3 regions of the Ectobacillus soli genome follow, and region 2 is predicted to be linked to each of the others. Evidence: riboswitches for the same ligand, from Rfam matches in the RefSeq annotation. Region 2 holds a riboswitch; each other region holds the start of a gene.
What was found. A riboswitch is a leader RNA that binds a small molecule or an ion and turns the genes downstream of it on or off. The one in region 2 is predicted to bind S-adenosylmethionine.

Region 1 (7,357 bases), 950 kb from region 2:
AATTGCTGCAAATTATGTAGCGTAATATCTTGCCGAACAAATGTCTGTGCCATCTTTATTCTCCTTCAAGTGTTTTACTATCCTTAAGTAGGGTACATGGTTTTGGAGAAAATGAAAAGTGAAAAGTTGTAACAAAGACCCAAATTTAATGCCAGGAGGAAGTTTACCTGTGTTTAGACACTGATGGAGCTTGTTCGTTCATGATTGGGTGTTTCTGGTATTTTAGGAAATGGGTAGGATTCTTTTATTCCCGCTCAAGCCGGTTTTTCTGAGAGGCGGGCACGATTTCAGGACTTTTGTTACCGCTGTAGTCGATATTTCTGATGTACAGGCACAATTGACTCTCTTTTGTTACGGTCAACTCTCTTTTCTTTCGCTTTCGGGCTCAATCTTCCTCTTTTGTTACCGCCAGCTCTCTTTTTCCTCGCTTCTAGGCACGATTCCTCCCCTTTCAATATCGTTTTTTACTTTTCCCCATTTGCGGGCACGCAAATACGTTCCTCTTCCCCATTTTCTGCATGATCAAAACAGGTTTTTCAGCCAACAAAAAACTTCCACAAAAAACGTGGAAGTTATACAAGAGCATTTTCTTCAAAATGAAGCAATTGTAAAATATAATGCTTTAGATCGAGGTTTGCATCGCGCGTTCGCTTTTCCTTTACTTCTACAATGTCAACAAGTTCGCCCGGCTGTCCGCGAAGAATAACAATTTTATCACATAGATAGAGGGCTTCCTCGATATCATGTGTTACAAGAAGAATTGTCGCTTGGTCTGTTTCCCATATGTGACGGACTAGATTTTGCAATTGCATTTTCGTAAAAGCATCGAGTGCGCTGAACGGTTCGTCAAGAAGTAACAATTCAGGGCGAACAGAAAGGGCGCGGGCTATAGCAGTACGCTGCGCCATTCCTCCTGAAAGCTCTTTTGGATAGTGATTTTCAAATCCTTTTAGGCCAACGCGTTCCAATAATGCTAACGCCTCTTCCTTCTTGTTAGCCGACTTACTTGCAAAGGCCACGTTATCCAGGACCGATAACCAAGGCATGAGGCGAGGTTCTTGAAAGATAAAACTAAGATTGGTTTTTGTTTTTTCTATCGGTTTTCCGTTCCATAGAATATGACCGGACGTTAGCGGATCAAGACCTCCTATCGCTCGAAGAATCGTACTCTTTCCGCAGCCGCTCGTTCCAAGAAGACCGATTACCTCTCCTTTTCCTGCAAGAAACGAAACAGGCTGGAAGGCATGATTTCCGTTATCAAATTGTTTTTGTGCTTGTTGTATCGATAGCATAACATTACCTCCTATTTCTCATTTCTATTTGGCTATTCGATCTTGGTAAAAGAGTACTTTGGCCTCTAATGCTTTCAGCAAGGAATCCGATAGCTTCCCAAGAATGGCAAAAAGAACAATGCTCGATAAAATAATCTCGGGTGCATACGTATTTTGTCCGTTCACAAGAAGAAATCCTAATCCTTGGCTTGCTCCCATCAGTTCTGCTGCTACGACGAACATCCAGCCAAGTCCGAGTCCGCTACGAAGTCCAGTTAAATAACTTGGCATTGCTGCTGGTAAAATGATGCGATAGATTAGTTCAAACGTAGAAAAATGATATAGCTTCCCTACTTCTACTAGCTTTCGGTCCACATTTTGAATTCCACTTACGATATTTAAATACACGGGGAAGAATACCCCAACAGCAATTAAAACAACCTTTGACTCTTCGCTAATTCCCATCCAAAGGATAAATAGCGGTACCCATGCAAGGGAGGGAATCGAACGAAATGCTTGAATAATCGGGTCTAGGAGTGCCTCAACGGTGCGATTTAATCCTACTAAAGAGCCGAGAACTGTAGCAATGACAATACCAATCGCAAAGCCAGCGGCAATCCGCACTAACGTAAAGCCAATATGCCCCCATAGCGTGCCATCCTGTGCCATCGATCCAATTGTTGCTAGAATAGTAGATGGAGAAGGTAAGAGATGTGCAGAAATGATACCAAACCGACTTGCCCACTCCCAAATAACTAATAATAAAACAGGAAAAATCGTGCCAAGCAACCATTTGGAGCTATTGCCGGACGTCTTCGCCTTCTTTGCGGGAAGTGAAACGACAATTGTTTTTTCACTCATTTGTAATCCTCCTTTTTATTTCACTACTTCCTTCGCGAAAGAAGGCTGAATTAACTCATCAATTGTTTTTTTCGTATCCGTATTTGGCGGAATAATTTTTTCTTTAAGAAGAACAGTAGATGCTCCCTTTAAGGAATCCTTCACTGCATCATTCGGAATAGCATTTGAGAAATCACTGCGTTTTAATTCTAGTTTTGCAATTTCCGGGTCGAGCTTCGCTTCTTTTGCAAGAATTTGTGCTGTTTCTTCCGGATGCGCAAGTGCCCATTTTCTTGCATCTTCATAGGCTTCGAGTACAACTTTGACATAGGCTGGATATTGCTTTGCAAATTCACTTCGTACGTGAAGGAGACTGTACGTATTCCAATCAACTTGTCGTTTAAAGAGTGTTGCTTTTGATTCGAGTTCTACTTTGGCCATATGCGGATCCAAGCCGGCCCACGCATCAATTTGCTTAGTTTGAAGAGCAAGTGCACCGTCCGTATGCTGCAAGTTAATTAACTGAACATCCTTCGAAGACAAACCTGCTTCATCTAGTGCGCGCAGTAAGAAAATATGTGGATCTGTTCCGAATGTAGCGGCAACCTTCTTGCCCTTTAAATCTGCAACTGATTTTACGGATGAATCAGGTAGCGTAACGAGTGCGGTCCATTCTGGCTTCGACGCAACATAAACACTCTCAATCGGTGCTCCCTTTGCCTTCGCAATTAGTGCTGCACCTCCTGCAGCAGAACCAAAGTCCACACTGTTACTATTCAAAAATTCTAATGCCTTATTACTTCCTTGACTTAATACATATTTAACTGGAACTCCGTCTTTCGCTAATCGTTTTTCTAAGAAGCCTTGATCTTTAAGCACGAGACTTAGCGGAGAATAATACGCATAATCGATTCGAATTTCCTTTGGCTTTGCGGTAGCTGCGTTTGATTGGCAGCCCGTGATCAGTAGTGTGAATACAAGTAGAACAACTGCAATGATTTTCTTCATGTAACTTCCCCCTTGTTTTTGTCCCCATTTCCAAATAAAAAAGTCGACCTCATCTAGATAAGAGGTCGACTTTACATACCAGATCGTCCCTCTCATCTTTCAGAATAAGTATTCTGCTGGAATTAGCACCGTTTGAAGCTTTCGCATTCAATGGTTGCCGAGACATCTTAGGGCCAGTCCCTCCGTCTCTCTGGATAAGAGTGTTATATTTAATTATTATTAAACTTATAGGTTTTATTATATTTATAGTTCACAGAAATGTCAAAATATTTTTTTGCTTATTTAAATTAACTGAATAATGAAGATAAAAAGCACTAACAAAAAAGAGAGATTCACTCTCTCTTTTCCCTTCTCATGGTACCACGTTTCACCATGATCCTTTACCTGCATATGAAGCGCCGCTTTTATCGTTTGATTTGGAGATGTATCAGTGAGTCTGTTACCACCTGTTACGAGAAAAACGACCAATAGGCTGACACCTACTACCTATATCAAATTTTTTAAAGCAAAGCCTCTTTCTCATACGATTTTTTCTTTGCCTCATGACTTGTTAAGAAGTATGCACTTGCTTGTTCAAAAAAGCTGTGACGATGTAACGCTACGGCTACCATATCGCAATATTCTTCCACATACTTCCAAAGCCCTTCTTTTTTAAAGTAAAGGATAGCCTTACGTACCGCTTGCTCTAGTCTTTCGACTGGATATACGGTTACGACTGCTTTAAGAACGGAAAAATGATGCTTATATTCTTCATCACAAGATTTCATTCCTTCTGAAATTAAATCTTGTGCTTTACGATCCATGCCAAGCTTATTGTATTCTCTCGCAAGGAGAAACATTGTTTTCGGATTATCTTTTACTGCCTCTAGCAAATACGGGATAGCCAAATTAGATAGGCCTTGTTCAGCATATAAGAATCCTAGATTGTGACTTACTTTTAGAATGAGTTTCTTCTCATCTAACTTAAGTAATTGCTTTAACGAAGTAAGAAAATAAGTTTCTGCTTGGTCGAATTGCTTTAATAAAATGCAACTAAGACCCAGAACATTATCGCAAGAAGCTATATTTCGTTCATATCCGAAATTCTCTAAATAAAAGTAGCGTGCATTCGTGATATAACGAATCGAGTCTAGCGGTTGGTGTATATGATAATAAAACGTACCCACGCGGTAATAAAATTCTGCTTTTTCCGCTCCATCTGGAACGAAATCAAGTAAGACTTCCGCCTTTTGATAGTGAATACGTGCATCGCTATATTGACCGTTGTTCATCGCATAAATACCTTTAAACAAATGATAGTAATAAGTAAGGAAATCATCCATACTACTTTCATCTTTTTCAATATTTTGTACGGAGGAATCAGCATGTACCAAACTTTTTACGAGAATGCTATGACGGAAATCGAGAAGTGAATAATAGAGGAGTACGTTTTGATTTTCTTCCATATAAGAAAGCTTTATCTCAACTTCACGTTTATACTCCTCAGCCTTATTCACATGCTGCGAACGAATAGCTTGATACCATTCATTTAATAGATTTGTGATGTATGCGCTACTAATTACTTGAACTGACATCGCAATCTTCCTCCCTTATATTGTAAAGGTAGATTAATATTAGCAAATAAAAGATCATATGTATATTATTTTACTAAATATTTTTCTAAATAGTAACTTTTATTATTATAATAAAAGTTTTATACGTTATATTCTTTCATTTTGCATACTATTTAAGATTATTTTCAGGGATAGGATTCCTTTTCTTCCAACCTATTTCATGTTACGATAATAACAATTTTGTAGACCTGTGTTAGGTTAGATAAGGATGATTATAATGGGAACTTTTTTGATTACCCTACTCGTAACGAGTTTTATACAGCTTTGTTCCTGTGTTGGTGTAATTTTATTAATTGGGTTTGTGCTAGGTTTTTTTCAAGATTTGTCGCGCAGATATTGGACGTCTACATTTGGACGAACTGGCTTTCTACTTACTGCTTGGATTGGAACACCTATTCATGAACTTGGTCATGCAATGATGTGCCTTGTCTTTAGACATAAGATTGTAAGTGTACAGTGGTTTCCGACAAATACGCAAGGAGGACAGCTTGGCTTTGTCAGTCATACCTATAACCCGAACAGCTTATATCAAAGAATCGGGAACTTTTTCATTGGAGTTGCTCCTGTATTTAGCGGCATTGCGGCACTTGTCATTCTCATGTATTCCTTCGTTCCACAATCCTATCAATTGTTAATGAAGGATATATCAGCTATAAAAATGGATGGAAATTCCAGTGATGTTGCAAATCACATCTTTTCATCAGCTTTTGTATTATGGAAAAGTCTGTTTACAGTAACTAACTTCGCCCATCCTTCTTTTTTACTATTTCTATTTTTATCTGTTTGCATTTCTACTCATATCGCCCTAAGTCGTCCTGATATTGATGGTGCACTAAGTGGTGTAATCACGATTTTTATCGTCCTTCTTGTAATAAACGGAGCATCTAGCTTTCTTCATCTATCTAGCTATGGTCTCATGCAACTGCTTGGAACTTTCAATGCCTATGTACTTGTTTTTTCCAGTGTGGCGCTCATTTTTTCTTTTATGAGCTTACTAATAAGCTATATCATGTTCACGATAAAAAGGATTCTTCCATAAAAAGAGCGTTCTTAGTTAATGAGAACGCTCTTTGTTCATTATGAAATAAAAGTTAACCCGTACACCAATCCGTACCAAATGATTGGAAACAAACTCCATAATACAGTGTTACGGTAGTTTCCTTTCATATACTCTCTCCAAGCCATGAATGCGCTAACAATGATAAAAATCGGATAGCTTCCGATAACTAGCCATAGGGGCATTACCAATTCTGCAATGGCAAAAATAAATCCCATAACCCAAATGACTAGTGTACATGCTAGTAGTACCTCGCTTAGTATCAGCCATATAAATACCAGGCGCTTTCCATTTGACATTTCAACCTCTCCCATTCTACACCTCCTAGCTGTCATATTTTATTATTTATCTCAAATGACTCCTTGAGTAAATTTTTTTATATCGATATAACACTAGAATTTCTCTGCTATTTACATTGTATTTGTTTTATTTTATTATTTCCATTTAAATTTTGTAAAAATAAAATCAGTATACAATCCATTCCTTACTCTTGTACTTTTTTTCTCCATTCTTTACATACACCTTCACCCTGTAAATGGTACAATATTACTGGGAAATCTTACTTTTTGAACACTTTTGAATCTAATAATTGAATTCCCCCCAAATCGTACGTAATTATAATCTATTTATACTTAAAGTAAGGACGGTGAAGCGATGCACATATTGCGAAATGAACATGGTCTCACTTTAGTCGAATTGCTTGCTGTTGTTGTTATTTTAGGAATCGTTTCTGCCATTGCCGTTCCGTCCATTGGTTCCATTATTGAAAATTCAAAACGAGATGCACATATTGCCAATGCCCGACAAATGATTGAAGCGGCGCGGATTTATGCAACAAATGAAGGAGCGACAACTAATAGCGCTACCTTAGATGAATTAGCAACCAAAGGGTATATTGACTATCCAACAGATCCATTTTCCTCACAGCCCTATACAAAAAATAACGAAAACAAGGTAACATGGGACTCCCAAATACAAACCTTTTCAGTCACATTATATTGTAGTCAATCAAAATATAATATTATCGGAAAATCACTAGATGCCTTGCTAAACAGTACAAGTGCGTTTGATGGAACCTCATCTACTAATGGCACAACAACCGGTTCCACGGGTAGCACGACCATAGGAACGGTTGCCTTCCAGAATGCGAGTGATTTTACGACAAAGCTCGTGCTAAATCCAAATGACTATAATCCTGTAACGTTAAACGCAAACCAATGTACATATACGGGGAATGCACAGCTACAGCAAAGTAACTTTGCAGGAAATGTAAACTGGAGCCCATGTCCAGACACTCATTTTATTCAAGGGAGCACATATTTCAGCAATGGATTGAATCTGTACAATAATCTTTCTGTGACCGTTGATAAAGATATGTATGTGAACAATAGTGTTCAGTTTGCACCCGGAACAGCTACTGTAAGTGGAAATGCCCTTATTCAACAAAACTTAGTTCTTAATGGTGCTTCTAAGATGGATATTGGCCAAAATTTATATGTAAAAAGTAATACCAATCTTACAGATAATTCTTTACTTAATGTAAGTGGTAGCTTTCGAAGTGATAAGGG
Region 2 (7,357 bases):
GTGCTCTATCTATCACTGCCCATTATTTCGCAACTTTAGCAGAAAAAGCGCTACTGGGATTAAGCAAAAGTAACGATTTTCACTCATCATGAAACAGGATAGAATTTGATTTATAAAATCCGACATACAAAAAAACAAAACACTTCACAAATCATAAAAAAAGATGTAAAATTCATATATTCCCTATATGAAAGGTATGAATAAAATGTCACAAACAGTTCGGTCTATTCCTCGTCCTCTAGTTAGAACGAATCAATGGTTTATCGTAATAAGCGTAGTAGCGACATGGATTTCTGGTGAAGCATGGTTGCTGGCATTCCCGTTAGTTGCAGGTCTTATGGGTCTATTCTTTCAGTTTAATCCGGTAATGCGTTTGGCAAAATTATTTTTAAGAAAAAAACCGTCCGAATATGCTCTTGAAGATTGGGATCAACAACAATTCAATCAAATTATTGCAATTGCATGCTTAGCTGGTGGACTAATTAGTTATCTTGCAAACTGGACGCTTGTAGCATATATCTTTACAATAATGGTTGCTATTGCTGCATTTGTAGCAATTCTTGGTTTTTGTATTGGTTGCTTTATTCGATATCAATGGTTACAATACCGTTATCGGAAATCTATAAAACAATCTTAATAAAATAATCCCTTCTATATATGGAGGGATTATTTTATTTCCAGCCTTTTGTTCGTGTAAATAACATTAAGTTAGATGCATTACATAGTGAACCTCACCCACCAAATGTTACTGCACTTGGAAGGTGCTTCTCTTATCTTAGATACGATCTAAACCTCGCTGTGAGTCAACGCTGTTGGCTCTAATGCCAAGTAAAGACTAATGAGTGAAGATAAGGTCTGATTTGTTCTTTTTGCCAATTCAGGAACTTTTGCCTGAACGGACAACCTCTCCATTTCTGAAAAGGGTTTAAGGAGTTCTCGAATAAAGTATCTTGCTCCAATGTTGTAAGAAGCAGATAGGTCAGCATGATACACTTTGCCTGTTGTAAAAGTAGCCATATCCTTCTTCGGGTTACGGGTGACAAATCCACTTCCATCAAAAGCCAAAGCACTTGTATTGCGGGCGACAATATGGGAAATACGGAGACCAACATAGTGTGCCATTTCAGTTACCTTGTTTTGGATAGCAGTTTTGCGCCAGTAACGTAATGTAAATCGTAAACGCTTGGCTCCATAGAATCCCTTCGGGATTCTCATTTTTTTAAGGTACTCCAACACAATAACATCAGCGTTATGCTCTTTGGCAAATTGAATGATTTGGTGACAAGTATCGTTGATGATATAAGATTGAGATGAATGGAGAAGCCGACCATATCCATTTATCATTTGATGCTCCCCCTCAAATCCAATTATCTAAAATGATTAATAGCTATAAAACCGGCACTTCACGTTTAATCCGTAAGGAGTTTGCTGAACACTTGCAGAAATTTTACTGGAAACCTTATTTTTGGAGTCAAAGTTACATGGTGTTATCGACAGGCGGGGCAACCATTGATGTCATAAAGAAATACATCGAGGACAAGGAAAAAAAGAAAAGAGTTGATAAGAGGGCGACTAAACCCCACCAAATCGGAGATTTGGAAGGGGAATGCATCGCCTATTTTTGTTCAAAGAACAATCTATTCAGTTGTCTTTATCGCTAAAAGAATACCAGTACCCCAATCTACTTCTGTTATGACTAAATCACTTCTTTCACGTAACTTATGTATGAGCTTTGGTGCTTTCACACGGTACTCCTCGGGCACGCTCATATCAGGAAGTAAATCATGAATGACGTAAAATCCACCTACATTTAAATGATCTAACGTCTTATCCAAAAGTTCAAATTTTCCTGGCCATGTATCTGCAAAAATAAAATCAAACGTCTCCTCCATATTTCGAATAAAGACAGCTGCATCTTCACAACGAAATGTAACGCGTTTATCGTCTCCTAAATACGTGTGTGCTATTTTTTGAAGCGCAGGATCAATATCCACTGAAATAAGTGTACTCTCTTGGTCCATTCCGTCAACAATCCAAGCTGCAGATGCACCAGCTCCTGTCCCAAGCTCTAAAAATGTTCCGTGTGCTTTTGATGCTGCTAGCCCTTTTAATAAAAATCCTGTTTTCGTATCACATGACTGATGAAATCCTAGTAATTTCGAATGTGCTACAATTTTACCGTAAATATCTGGTGACTTCATCAACGTCTCTTTTTCCATATTGAACAACTCCCTCCTATTAATCTGTTATAGGTATACGAATGACATGTAAAAAATAAAAAGTGGCCTCTTTTATAAGAGGCCACGAGCTAACATTTTCGACCTCTTATCTTTCAGAGCAAACAAAAGTTACTCTGTTGGAATTAGCACCTTCCTATACGTACTAGGGGTTGCTGAGGTTTCGCAGGGCCTATCCCTCCACCTCTCTAGATAAGAATTTCATATTCAATATTTGAAAATTGTATGTACGATACACTTTCTATCGATTTGCTCTTAATAATATACCTATTCAACATATTCGTCAATTAAAGCCCCCTATTATACAAGTATATTTATTATTCATTCTTGCTTGATATATCCGGTAAAATATTGAAAACAGTTGACGCTTCCTAACTGATTCCTTCATAATACGGGTATTGATTAGAAATCATGTTATCTTCCTTATATAATACAAATATAGTATGGAGATGATACATATGCCATGGCAAGACATGGTAATTCGGCTCTTTATAGCTATACTCACTGGTGCATGTATTGGTACAGAACGTCAGTGGCGACACCGTATGGCCGGCATACGTACAAATGCTCTTGTTTCACTGGGAGCATGTTTATTCGTCATTTTATCTGTTTTGACACCAGGAGATAACAGTCAAACTCGAATTGCCGCCCAAGTGGTTAGCGGCATCGGTTTTTTAGGCGCAGGTGTTATTATGCGAGAAGGGTTTACTGTACGTGGATTAAATACAGCTGCTACATTATGGTGTTCTGCGGCCGTAGGAACGTTAGTTGGAGCAGGTTTTATAAAAGTAAGTATTATAGGAGCTATAGGTGTCGTGTTAGCAAATATCCTCCTCCGTCCAGTTGCGTTATTTATGAATAAAAAATCGAAAGCTCTTTCACAAGAAAACCTATTCTATGAAATTACAATATCCTGCTTAGATGAACATGAAGCAAGCATTCGAGAGGCACTGTCTCGGATGATACTATCAGAGGGACTTGCGTTACAAGAAATGTACAGTGAAGAAATCGAAAGCGGAAGCAAAGTATCCGTAAGAGCATTGCTTCATAGTGATAAATCGAAAGCTCTTTTAATAGAACAAATTGTTGGTAAGTTAAGTCTGGAACACGACGTTACTGCAATTGGATGGAAAACTCTTTCTGAACAAGAAGGGGATTAAGAAGTACTGAAATCAGTACTTCTTTACTTCGTTACATTCCTTGTATTCATAACCTACAAAAAACGCAAACCCCTTTGAAATTCGAATTATGAACGTAATCATTACTTCCCGGCAACAACTTGATCCCAAATACCACCATCGCCATAAAGGTCTTTCCCAACTTTACTCCAGCCGCCCAGATAATTAGTATCGAATAATCCTGCAGGTTGTTTGTATGTGTTGGCATTGGCTTTAGCCACGTCTGGATCAACTGAGCGGAACCCGCTTTGGACAAATATCTTTTGTGCATCCGGTGTCCACAGAAATTCCAAAAATGCTTCAGCAACTTTTCGGGTACCGTGCTTATCAACATACTTATCGACAATAGAAGCTGGATTTTCAATTGAGGTCGTATATTGAGGCACGATTTCCTCATACTTATTTCCCTTTTTGATGCGGTCAATCAGTTCATTTTCATAAGTAATGATGACGTCGCCAACTCCTTTATCAAATGTAGACATTGATTCCTCGCCACTTTTATCCAGTGATTTTACATTTTTATATACTTTACTAAGTAATACCTTGGCCTCAGCAGGATCTTGTTTCCCTGTTTTTTCTTCCGATATTTTTAACCCTGCTCCATAAATGGCATTTACATCCCATTTGGCGCCACCAGAAGTTTTCGGGTTAGGAACTAAAACTTGAACGCCTGGATTCGTTAAGTCCGACCAATCCTTAATGCCCTTTGGATTCCCCTCACGTACTCCGAATGCTGCGATTGACTTGGTAATAATGCCACTATGTGGTGCACTTTTCCAATCGTGAGTAATCAATCCTGCCTTTACAATCTTGTCGATATCTCCTTCAAGTGAAAGAGCGGCGATATCTGCCTCAAAGCCATTTGTAATGTTCTGAGCCTGCGCTCCAGATGCTTGATAGGACTCTTTGAATTCCACAGTTTGACCAGTCTTATTCTTCCATTCCTTTTGAAACAAAGGAAATATCGCTTCAAATTCATCCTTGATTGTAGAATAACCACCGATAGTTAATGTGACGGTACCGTTGTCTTTAGAAGCCGATGTGCCGGCTGTTTCAGAACTATTTGTTTTACTAGAAGAAGAGCAACCGGAAAGCACCACTGCTACAAGTAAAATAAGTATTGTGAAAAATGAATAAATCTGTTTCTTTGTCATACATTTCATCTCCTTATAAATAAATGATTGCTTATATGAAAACAGGCATTGGATCAATTTTGGATCGATTTTCCAACACACGGGTTTCTATAGGTGTAAACACTGAGAGCTGATGAATTAAAATATTAATCTTGTCTCCTGGCTGGAACACCTTTTGATTGATTGCTTGGAAGGCAAATAACCTAGTGTCATTTGCAAGCTTGATTTCCAGATACCAGGAATCACCGCGAAAGTGCACATGCGTGACAGTGCCTGCCTCCATGGCACTAGCAAGATACGATGTGTTTTCCGGGAGGACCTCAATCGCTTCCGGACGAATCAGTACTTGAACACCTGATTTCCATTGATCACCATTCTGATAGTCTAACAATTCTTGAAAACCTTGAAGTAATATTGGAACATCAAGCTTATTTGATTCGCCGATAAAAGATGCGACGAATGCCGAAGCCGGCTTATTGTATATTTCCCAAGGTGTGCCCTGCTGCTCAATTGTTCCTTTTTGGACGATAATAATTTGATCCGCAACCTCGATTGCTTCGTCTTGATCATGTGTCACAAAAATCGTAGTGATACCGAATTCACTAATCAAATTACGTAGCCACAGACGTAGCTCCTTACGAATTTTCGCGTCTATTGCGGCAAACGGTTCGTCGAGTAGTAGCAGTTTTGGTTCTGGTGCAAGCGCACGTGCAAAGGCAACACGTTGTCGTTGCCCGCCTGAAAGTTGGTCCGGGTATTTGTTTTCGGTACCTTCCAGTCCCATCAGTTTGAGAAGATAGAAAATGCGTTCCTTAATTACACTACCTCTCTGCTTTTTTACCTTCAGCCCATACGCTATATTTTCAAAGACTGTCATATGCTTGAACAAGGCGTAGTTTTGAAAGACAAATCCAATCCCGCGTTCTTGTACGGATAATGAATTGGCTAGCTTGCCATTAAAAAAGATTTCACCGGAATTCGGTTGCTCTAGACCGGCGAGCATACGTAAAATGGAAGTCTTGCCACCTCCACTTGGACCCAATAGTCCGACCAGATGTCCTTTTTGAATCCGAAAACTGGCTTTATGTATCGCTTGAAACTCCCCGAAATGTTTTTCTAACTCTTTCACTTCAATGTCCATAAGATTCATTCAACTTCCTTTCTTTTTTTCATCCATTCCAAAAACAGAAGGACCGTGACGGAAAAGAGTCCGAGCAGCAGTGCGACACTGTTAGCTGCAACCGTATGAAAATCGACGGAGTCTTGATAAACCAACGTGGTTGCTGTTTGTGTCTGATTGATGATATTACCTGACACGACGAGCACGGCACCAAATTCACCGACTGATCTTGCAACCGTAAGCACCAGCCCATAATATACTGCCCAGCGAATGGAAGGCCAAGTTACACGAAAAAAGGTACGGATTGGACTGGCACCCAAAGTAGCAGAAGCTTCTTCGGAAGTCACTCCAAGTTCCGATAGAACGGGAACAATCTCGCGAATCATCAGCGGGAATGTGACAAAAACCGTTGCCATTACCATACCGGGAAGTGCATAAACGATTTTCATTCCGGAGTTTTCAAAAAAAGCACCTAACAGCGTATTTGGTCCAAAAAGCAGGATAATCATCAAGCCACCGATTACGGGAGAAACGGCAAACGGTAAATCGATGATGGTATTGACCAAGGGACGAAGCCATTTTGATATCCAGGTACCGCGCACAATTTCTAGTGAAAGCAAAATGCCAATTACGGTATTCAGAAATGTGACTATAATTACGATAATCAGACTTACTGTTAAGGCATGAATAGCTTCCGGACGCTTCAAAGCTTCGAAAAACGGACCGAACCCTGTTGAAAAAGCCCCAAATACAATACTGGAAAAAGGCAGAATGAGAATCAGAACAAACAAAAATACAGTGATAGCAATAAAAATTCTTCTCATGCTTTCGTGCCCCTCCTTTTTTGAAATACATTGACCAGCCATAAGACGACTAAAGAAATGGTTATCAGCACAATAGAAACAGCGGCCGCGCCCTGAATGTTATAGTTTTCAATCTCACCATAAATGTACACTGAAGCAACCTGTGTTTTTCCCGGAATGTTACCAGAAATAAGCGAGATAGCACCGAATTCTGCCAATGCCCTGGAAAAGGACAACATACTTCCAGCTATAATACCAGGAACAATGGAAGGAAGCAGTACGTGAAAAAAAGTAAACACTTTGCCTGCTCCCAGCGTAAAACTTGCCTCTTCTTCAAACGGATCGAACTGCTCGATCATCGGCTGTACGGTTCGAATTACAAATGGAAACGTAATAAAAACCATGCCGATAACAATTGAGGATTGATTGTAAAGCAGATTGATGCCGGTGGAATTGAGCCATTTTCCAATTGGGCTTTGCGGACCTAACAGTGTCAGTAGCATTAAACCTGAAACTGCTGTAGGCAAGGAAAAGGGAAGATCAACCAAGCTGTTTAGCAATCTGCGCCCAATAAAACGATAACGAACTAAAACAAATGCGATAAAGGTTCCGATAACCGCCTGAATCAAGGTGGTTAAAATACTAAGCTTAAAGGTTAATAGAATCGCTTTCCAGGCAATGACACCGGAAATTTCTTTCCAAAAAGGCTCCCAGCCTAAAGAAAAACCTTTCACATAAACAGCTGCTATTGGCAATGCGACAAGGACGAAAAGATAACTAATAAGAATCGACCGTACCGCCGTACGATAACTATTTAAATTCATATCAACACTCCAATTAACTCGTAATATAAAAAAAGCACACAATGGTTCCAAATTGGAACATT
Region 3 (7,357 bases), 910 kb from region 2:
CAGATACTTCCTATGGACAAGGGGAAGTTGTTTTAACATCCCTACAAGCCGCTCTTTCCTATGCACCCTTTGTAAATGATGGTAACATTCCTTATCCATCCTTACTACGAGGAGAAAATGATAGTAAAGTGTGGAAATCCAATGTTACAACAAAAGAAAACGCTGATGTCATTAATAAAGCACTGATTGCTGTTGTAAACAATCCCGAAGGAACAGGAAAAGGTGCCAAAATAGAAGGAATGACGCTTGCAGGTAAAACAGGAACAGCTGAATTAAAGCAAGGAAAAGAGGAAAATGGTACAGAAAATGGCTGGTTTATCGGCTATAATGCCGATGCTCCAAATTCCATAGTAGCAATGATGATTGAAGATGTAAAAAACCGGGGCGGTAGCGGTTACGTGGCTAACAAAGTGAAAACTATCTTTCAAGAAATGAAATAAGGACAGCAAACGCTGTCCCCTTTTTTTATTTTAAAACATCGTGATCAACATAACGTGCGCCGCTCATTTCACTTAAAATGTTAACAGCAACTTTTGCGCCGTCTCCTGCTGTAATAATGGTATGGAAACCTGATCCTGCAGCGATACCTGCTGCCCAAATACCATCAATATTTGTTTTTCCAGCTGCATCTACATCAAATACAGCTTTTAGGCGAGGTTCTGTTGCTGGCTTCGTTTTCAAACCTACTGTTTCTGCAAGATCAACGGACATACCTGTTGCAAGAATTATATATTTTGCTTCGTAAGAACCGTTTTCTGCTTGAATTTGAAAACCTTCCTCATTTTTAACAATGTTTACTACCTTATCTCCTACAATTTCAGCTCCAAATTTCGCTGCCTGTTTTTTTCCCATTTCTAGTAATTCAGGTCCAGTGATTTCCATCACGCCGTAGTGATTTTCAATCCATGCACGTTTTGTTAAGCTTTTATCATTTTCAAGTACTAATGTTTTCTTTCCAGCCTTTGCTGTAAATAGAGCAGCACTTGCACCAGCTGATCCGGCTCCAATAATTACTACATCAAACATCTTCAACAACTCCCTTTTTTCTTTTTAAATGTTGGTTCGTAGATGCTTAGTCGCTATAAAAAGCCACCTTCTATATGTAGCTTAGGTTGCTTTCTTTTCAAAGTCAAGAAAACGCTCTCCCTCAAACAACCATACATAATTAATTTACCTATTCCATATACTACAAATACATTTACATAAACTACTAGGAGGGAATCATATTGGGCAAAAAAAACGAGGATACATTGTATGAAGGAAGAGATCAAGCATACTTAGATATTGATCGTATGATTAATGAAGGTCTTTCTGGTGGCACAGTGCACCTAAAAGGGGAAAAAACGAATATTGAGGAAGCACGAGAGCTAGTGGAAGAAGAAAAACCATATACAACGGAGTAAAAAAAACCCATTCAGGGTTTTTTTTACTTCTCCTGTTTCGCAAATAAATTTGCCACAGAGGATACTTCAAATGGAAATAGAATCGTACTATTTTTTTCTGCTGCGATTTCTGTCATCGTTTGTAGCATACGAAGTTGAATAGCAGCCGGCTGTTTATTAAGCACTTCTGCTGCCTCAGCAAGTTTTTCTGCGGCTTCGTATTCCCCTTTTGCCGCAATAACTTTAGCTACCCGTTCACGCTCAGCCTCGGCTTCTTTCGCCATTGCACGGCGCAGACCTTCTGGTAAATCCATAGATCGTATTTCTACGCCTGTTATTTTAATGCCCCATGACTCAGTAGCCTCATCCAATTCCTTTCTAAGCAAATCATCTAATTTTTTTTGCTCCGTAAGCATTTCTGACATCGTATGCGCACCTAAATTAGAACGAAGAATCGTTTGCGCTACGGTAGAAGTTGCTTTTCTGTAGTTTTCTACATCAAGAAGTGCCTTATGTGCATTTACGACTTGATAGTAAACAACTGCATTAATTGTAACGGGTACACTATCTTTCGTAATAATATCTTGATTCTCTACATTTTCAACGCGAATCCGCATATCTACAGGTTTCACGACATCAACAAGCGGAATAATAAACTGAATTCCAGGTTGTAGGGAACGAGTGTAACGTCCTAAACGAAGAACAACGGCTTGTTGATATTGTTGTACAATACGAATTGAACTAATTATAACCAAAATAACTAAAACAATAATAATAACGACTGGTGCTATCATAACCTGTCAACTCCTTCAATCGGCAACTATCGCCTGCATTAGCTTTCCTATTTAGTTTACTAGATTTGGTATATTGTTACTATAAGAACGCTATATAATTCAAGGATTGTTTACATTTGCTACTTTCCCACAGAATCACAGAAACTAAATAAACCCAATTAATTAAAACCTGAGATAAGTTTGAACTATTGCTAGGATGTCAAGACTGTAACTATATACAAGGATTCTTTAGATGAAATAATTTAATACAAAGGAGCTAATTATTAATGATAGATGTAATCGTTGGATTAGGATTAGTATTAGGATTTGGTATTATTGCATCTGTGGTTTGGGTGATATTAAAAAATAAGCCAAAATAATGTATCGTATTTTCAAAAGCAAGGCAATAAAAAGAGAACATGATTACTTGTACAAAAATGAATTTGTAAGCTACCCTCGTTCTGTAATTCTAGCAATTTCTTGAAAGGACTCAATATCCCCTTCCCCACTTCCAAAATATAATTATTCAAATAATTTTAAAAACAAATTTTTTTATACAATCCTATTGACAACCCAATATGAATTTATTAAAATTTAGAAAAATCAAACAATCGAAAATCTCTTATCCGGAGAGGTGGAGGGACTGGCCCTACGAAGCCTCAGCAACCACACAGCAATGTGTACGGTGCTAATTCCAGCAAAGCTATGCTTTGAAAGATAAGAAGAGGTGTCTTTTTTATACAAAAACCCTCTTCTTAGGAAGAGGGTTTTCGGTTATAAAAAAGGAGAATAAACATGAATAGAGAAACTGAATTAGTAATCAATGATTATTTAGACTTATACCTATATGCAGGTAGTATTAATGATACCGCTTGGCAAAAAGATATCTTGGATAAACTACAATTTGTAAGAACAGAAGAAAAACAAGATACATTTTCTCTTCAAACTCTTTGGGATCAATATAATAGCATAAACCAAGAAATTCTTACGATTTATCATCAACTGCAAACGAAAGATTCCTCTAGTGAATTAGATCAAAAGCTTTGGAATTTAAAACAAACGCGAGTTTCGTTAGGAAAACAAATTCGTCTTGCCTATATTCAGTCTAAACAAATTTCTTAATACAACAGCACCTTACTGAGTAAGGTGCTGTTCCTAAAAAGTTAGCACTTTTCTTTCATTCCGCTCATCATGCCCATCATCATTGTCATCATTTCATCACATTCTTGCATTTTCACCATCATTTGATCCATGTTCATTTCCATATTCATTTCTTTCATTTGTTCCATCATCATTTTCATACCATTCATTTCACCCATCATACGGTCCATAGACATCATCATCATCATATTCATACACATTTTTTCCATCTTGCATTCCTCCCATTTCGCAATAATTTTGATTAAAAGGAATAAAAAAAGCGACATACCTCTTACACAATATTGATAATTGCAAAATTTCAATTATCAAGCAACGTAAGAACTTTGTGCGCTTCTGGCCGTTAACCATTCTTCCTTTTATATCTAATTTCATTATAAATTCCCAGTTTTTGTTTTACAATACTATGTGCCGTATTTCACAAGAATTATCTAATTATTCTATTTATAACTCCCCTTCCTACTATAAAACAAGTGAGCCTTGTGTAATATAAACAAGGCCCACTCTCCTACTATTGAATAACAGTAAATTTCGATGCCGCACTCGCTCCGTTACTAGTTACTTTAACGGATTCTACTCCAATCGTCTCTTTCTCGCTAATATGCCATGACCAGGATACAGTACCGTTTGCATCTGCTTTGTGTGCTTCAAGTCCAGCGATATTGCTTGTACCCTTTCCATCATTTACTGTAATTTGTGCTGTTGCATGCGGTGAGACTTTTGCTGTAACGGTCACAGTACTATTTCGCGGAGCGGGTGTGGATACGTTTACAATTTTAACTACATCGGTTGTCTTTGAATCAGTAGTATTGGAGGAAGTAGATGTTGAATTAGATGATTTCGTTGTATCTTGTTTTGAATTGGAAGAATCCTTTGCTGTGTCACTTCCTGAGGATGAGCTTGTAGATTTCGTTGCATCTTGACTGGTTGGATCGGTCGATGCTGGTTTACTTTGGTCTGCAGCAGCAGGATTTGGCGTTGCACTATTCTTCGTATCAGGTAGACTTGCACAGCCCATTAACGAAATTGACAGCAATACGAGAATCAAAATTTTTTTCATATGTAGCCCCCTTTTTCATTTCAAAAGCACCTTTCAAATGTAATAATTATCCAATTTTATACAAACTCCTGCACCTTCCACTTCTTTTAATAAAATTTTCAATCTAAAAGTAAGATTTCCACACCATTTAAACTAAAAAGCAATTGTTCTCCTATTAAAATAGATTTTACGCTTTCCTAACGAGAATCCAATATTACGACTATAAAATCATTGCCCAATATACCTATAAGTAAAATTCCCCCGTTCACGATATTGTGATACCTTCTGTAAAGTAATCGTTACAATCTCTCTTATACTAATAATGTTTATACTTCAAGGAATTGGGGAGATAGAATGCTAATGGAAACAAAGGATCGTTCAACTACGAAATATTCTTCATTGAATGCACATACAGCGCCTCGCTTGATTTTTTGGGAGCTTACAGAAGGTTGCAATTTAAAATGCGTTCATTGCCGAGCGACAGCTCAACCGCAGCGGGCAGCGGATGAGCTAACTGACAAGCAAGCTTATGAAGTAATTGATGATATTGCAAAATTTGATAAAAAACCTATTTTAATTTTAACTGGTGGAGAACCTTTGTATCGTCCGGACTTTTTTGACATTGCAAGCTATGCTTCGTCAAAGGGCATTCCAGTTGCAATGGCCTCTAATGGAACATTGATTACGGAAGAGATTGCAAGGAAAATTAAGGATGCCGGAATCAAGCGGGTTGCGATTAGTATGGACGGACCTAGTGCTGAGATTCATGACAGCTTTCGCGGGTTGCCGGGAGCATTCGAGGCTGCGCTTCGCGGGGCAAGAAATGTGCAAGCAATGGGATTGGAATTACAATTTAATTCAACCATTACAACACATAATGTCGAAGATATAGAGAAGATGTTCCAGCTTGCCCAGCAGATGAATGTAAATGCACTTCATTTGTTTATGCTCGTTCCCGTTGGATGTGGATTGGAAATTGTAGAGAGCAATATGTTAAGTGCAGATAAGTATGAGGAAGTACTTCGTTGGTTTTACAACCGTTCACGGGCTGCTTCCTTTGAGGTACGGGCTACATGTGCTCCGCATTACTACCGCATAATGCGACAAGAAGCAAGAAAAGCTGGGGAACGTATAACAATGCAAACACATGGTATGGCTGCCGTGACAAAGGGTTGTCTTGGCGGAACGGGCGTATGTTTCATTTCTCATAAGGGAAATGTGCAGCCGTGTGGATACCTTCCCGTCAAAGCAGGGAATGTGTTAGAACAATCGTTACAAACGATCTGGAATGAGTCTAGCGTATTCCAAAACCTACGTAATCCATCTTTATTGGAGGGAAAATGCGGAGTATGTGAATATACAAATGTTTGCTCAGGATGCCGGGCACGTGCCTACTATGCTGAAGAAAATTATCTTGCAGAAGAACCATATTGTAATCACAAGCCTAGGGAGCAATATTTCTAAAAGATATTCACAACATAAGAAAAAACGATAACTGGCTGTCAAATGACCACTGAAAAAATACTACCTTTCAGTGGTCTTATTTATGGGTAAAAGATGGAAAAATTCAGCTCCGATTGTGACCGCTCGCAGAAAAAGCAACTATTTTTCGAAGTCCATATTTTTTCAGTATCCTCGGCCGTCAACTATCGTTTTTTATTACATACATCTTAAAATTACTATCATTAGGTAGTTGACTCTCACTGTTATTTTCATTACCATACCAAAGTAGGTATGGTATGCCATATAAAGATTTAATTACCTGGCATCTTTGCAGAACTAACATAGGAAAAGGGAGTGCTACTTGTGTCAAAAGGAACGAAAATAGTCATAGTTGGCGGAGTTGCTGGCGGTGCAACAGCTGCAGCTCGCTTACGTCGTTTAGATGAAAATTTTGAAATCGTATTATTGGAACGGGGAGAGTATATTTCCTTCGCAAACTGTGGGTTACCCTATTATATTGGTGGTAGCATAAATTCTCGTGATAAATTACTGCTGCAAACTGTAGAGAGCATGTCTTTACGTTTCAATATGGACATTCGTAACTATAGTGAAGTAACCAAAATCAATCGTGACGAGAAGACAGTAACAGTAAAACATGTACAAACTGGAAAGATATATGAAGAATCCTATGATGTATTAATTTTATCTCCTGGAGCACATCCTGTAAAACCTGCGATTCCTGGTATTCAAGATGCTAATAATCTATTTACATTACGGAATATTCCCGATACAGATAAAATCAAACAGTATGTTGATACCCATCACATTCAAAAAGCAGTGGTCATTGGTGGAGGATTCATCGGTATTGAGATGATGGAAAACTTATGTAGTCTTGGCATCCATGTTTCGCTCGTACAAAAAGGAAATCAAGTGATGGCTCCTGTAGATTATGAAATGGCAGCTCTACTTCATGAGCATATCGTCCAAAATGGAGTAGAACTGATTTTAGAAGATGAAGTTAAGGCATTTGAAGATAACGGAAAGAAAGTAATCTTAAATAGCGGTACTTCATTAGATGCAGATATGATTATATTATCAATTGGTGTTGCACCAGAACATACATTAGCGAAAGAAGCAGGGTTACCTCTCGGAGTAAAAAACGCAATCAAAGTTGGCCCGACTCTTCAAACTGAAGACCCATCTATTTATGCTATTGGAGATGCTATTGAAGTTAGTGATTATATCAATGGTACGAAAGCGATGATTCCTCTCGCTTGGCCGGCAAACCGACAAGGCCGTTTAGTTGCAGACCATATTGCTGGTAAGGATGTTACTTATAATGGAACGATGGGCACATCTATTGCAAAGGTATTTGAATTAACAGTAGCTTCGACTGGTAATAATGAAAAGACATTAAAAGAACTAGGATTACCATATCAAGCCATCCATATTCATCCAAATTCTCATGCAGGGTATTATCCGGGTTCAACTACTATAGCGCTTAAATTATTATTTCATCCAACAGAAGGAACCATTTACGGCGCACAAGCGATTGGAACGGA

Region 1: another riboswitch for S-adenosylmethionine. It lies ahead of ACAN53_RS09835 (aliphatic sulfonate ABC transporter substrate-binding protein); the one in region 2 lies ahead of ACAN53_RS05060 (O-methyltransferase).
Region 3: another riboswitch for S-adenosylmethionine. It lies ahead of ACAN53_RS09615 (hypothetical protein); the one in region 2 lies ahead of ACAN53_RS05060 (O-methyltransferase).

Annotation. Positions count from the first base shown of each region.
Region 1 covers NZ_JBGJZM010000001.1:1,917,261-1,924,617, forward strand. The annotation lists gene ACAN53_RS09820 (MazG nucleotide pyrophosphohydrolase domain-containing protein) at 1-53, opposite strand, end outside; gene ACAN53_RS09825 (ABC transporter ATP-binding protein) at 573-1,292, opposite strand; gene ACAN53_RS09830 (ABC transporter permease) at 1,317-2,132, opposite strand; gene ACAN53_RS09835 (aliphatic sulfonate ABC transporter substrate-binding protein) at 2,148-3,119, opposite strand; SAM riboswitch class I at 3,209-3,320, opposite strand; gene ACAN53_RS09840 (hypothetical protein) at 3,402-3,587, opposite strand; gene ACAN53_RS09845 (response regulator aspartate phosphatase) at 3,620-4,693, opposite strand; gene ACAN53_RS09850 (hypothetical protein) at 4,950-5,771, shown strand; gene ACAN53_RS09855 (hypothetical protein) at 5,810-6,103, opposite strand; gene ACAN53_RS09860 (prepilin-type N-terminal cleavage/methylation domain-containing protein) at 6,444-7,357, shown strand, end outside.
Region 2 covers NZ_JBGJZM010000001.1:962,286-969,642, reverse strand. The annotation lists gene ACAN53_RS05080 (M20 peptidase aminoacylase family protein) at 1-92, shown strand, start outside; gene ACAN53_RS05075 (DUF4395 domain-containing protein) at 206-637, shown strand; gene ACAN53_RS05070 (hypothetical protein) at 787-1,344, opposite strand; gene tnpA (IS200/IS605 family transposase) at 1,311-1,661, shown strand; gene ACAN53_RS05060 (O-methyltransferase) at 1,638-2,219, opposite strand; SAM riboswitch class I at 2,323-2,436, opposite strand; gene ACAN53_RS05055 (MgtC/SapB family protein) at 2,696-3,397, shown strand; gene ACAN53_RS05050 (sulfate ABC transporter substrate-binding protein) at 3,499-4,569, opposite strand; gene ACAN53_RS05045 (sulfate/molybdate ABC transporter ATP-binding protein) at 4,601-5,689, opposite strand; gene ACAN53_RS05040 (sulfate ABC transporter permease subunit) at 5,695-6,492, opposite strand; gene cysT (sulfate ABC transporter permease subunit CysT) at 6,489-7,295, opposite strand.
Region 3 covers NZ_JBGJZM010000001.1:1,874,585-1,881,941, forward strand. The annotation lists gene ACAN53_RS09595 (penicillin-binding transpeptidase domain-containing protein) at 1-440, shown strand, start outside; gene ACAN53_RS09600 (FAD-dependent oxidoreductase) at 466-1,026, opposite strand; gene ACAN53_RS09605 (hypothetical protein) at 1,227-1,403, shown strand; gene ACAN53_RS09610 (SPFH domain-containing protein) at 1,427-2,176, opposite strand; SAM riboswitch class I at 2,775-2,879, shown strand; gene ACAN53_RS09615 (hypothetical protein) at 2,951-3,277, shown strand; gene ACAN53_RS09620 (hypothetical protein) at 3,319-3,525, opposite strand; gene ACAN53_RS09625 (hypothetical protein) at 3,825-4,373, opposite strand; gene ACAN53_RS09630 (radical SAM protein) at 4,707-5,816, shown strand; gene ACAN53_RS09635 (CoA-disulfide reductase) at 6,159-7,357, shown strand, end outside.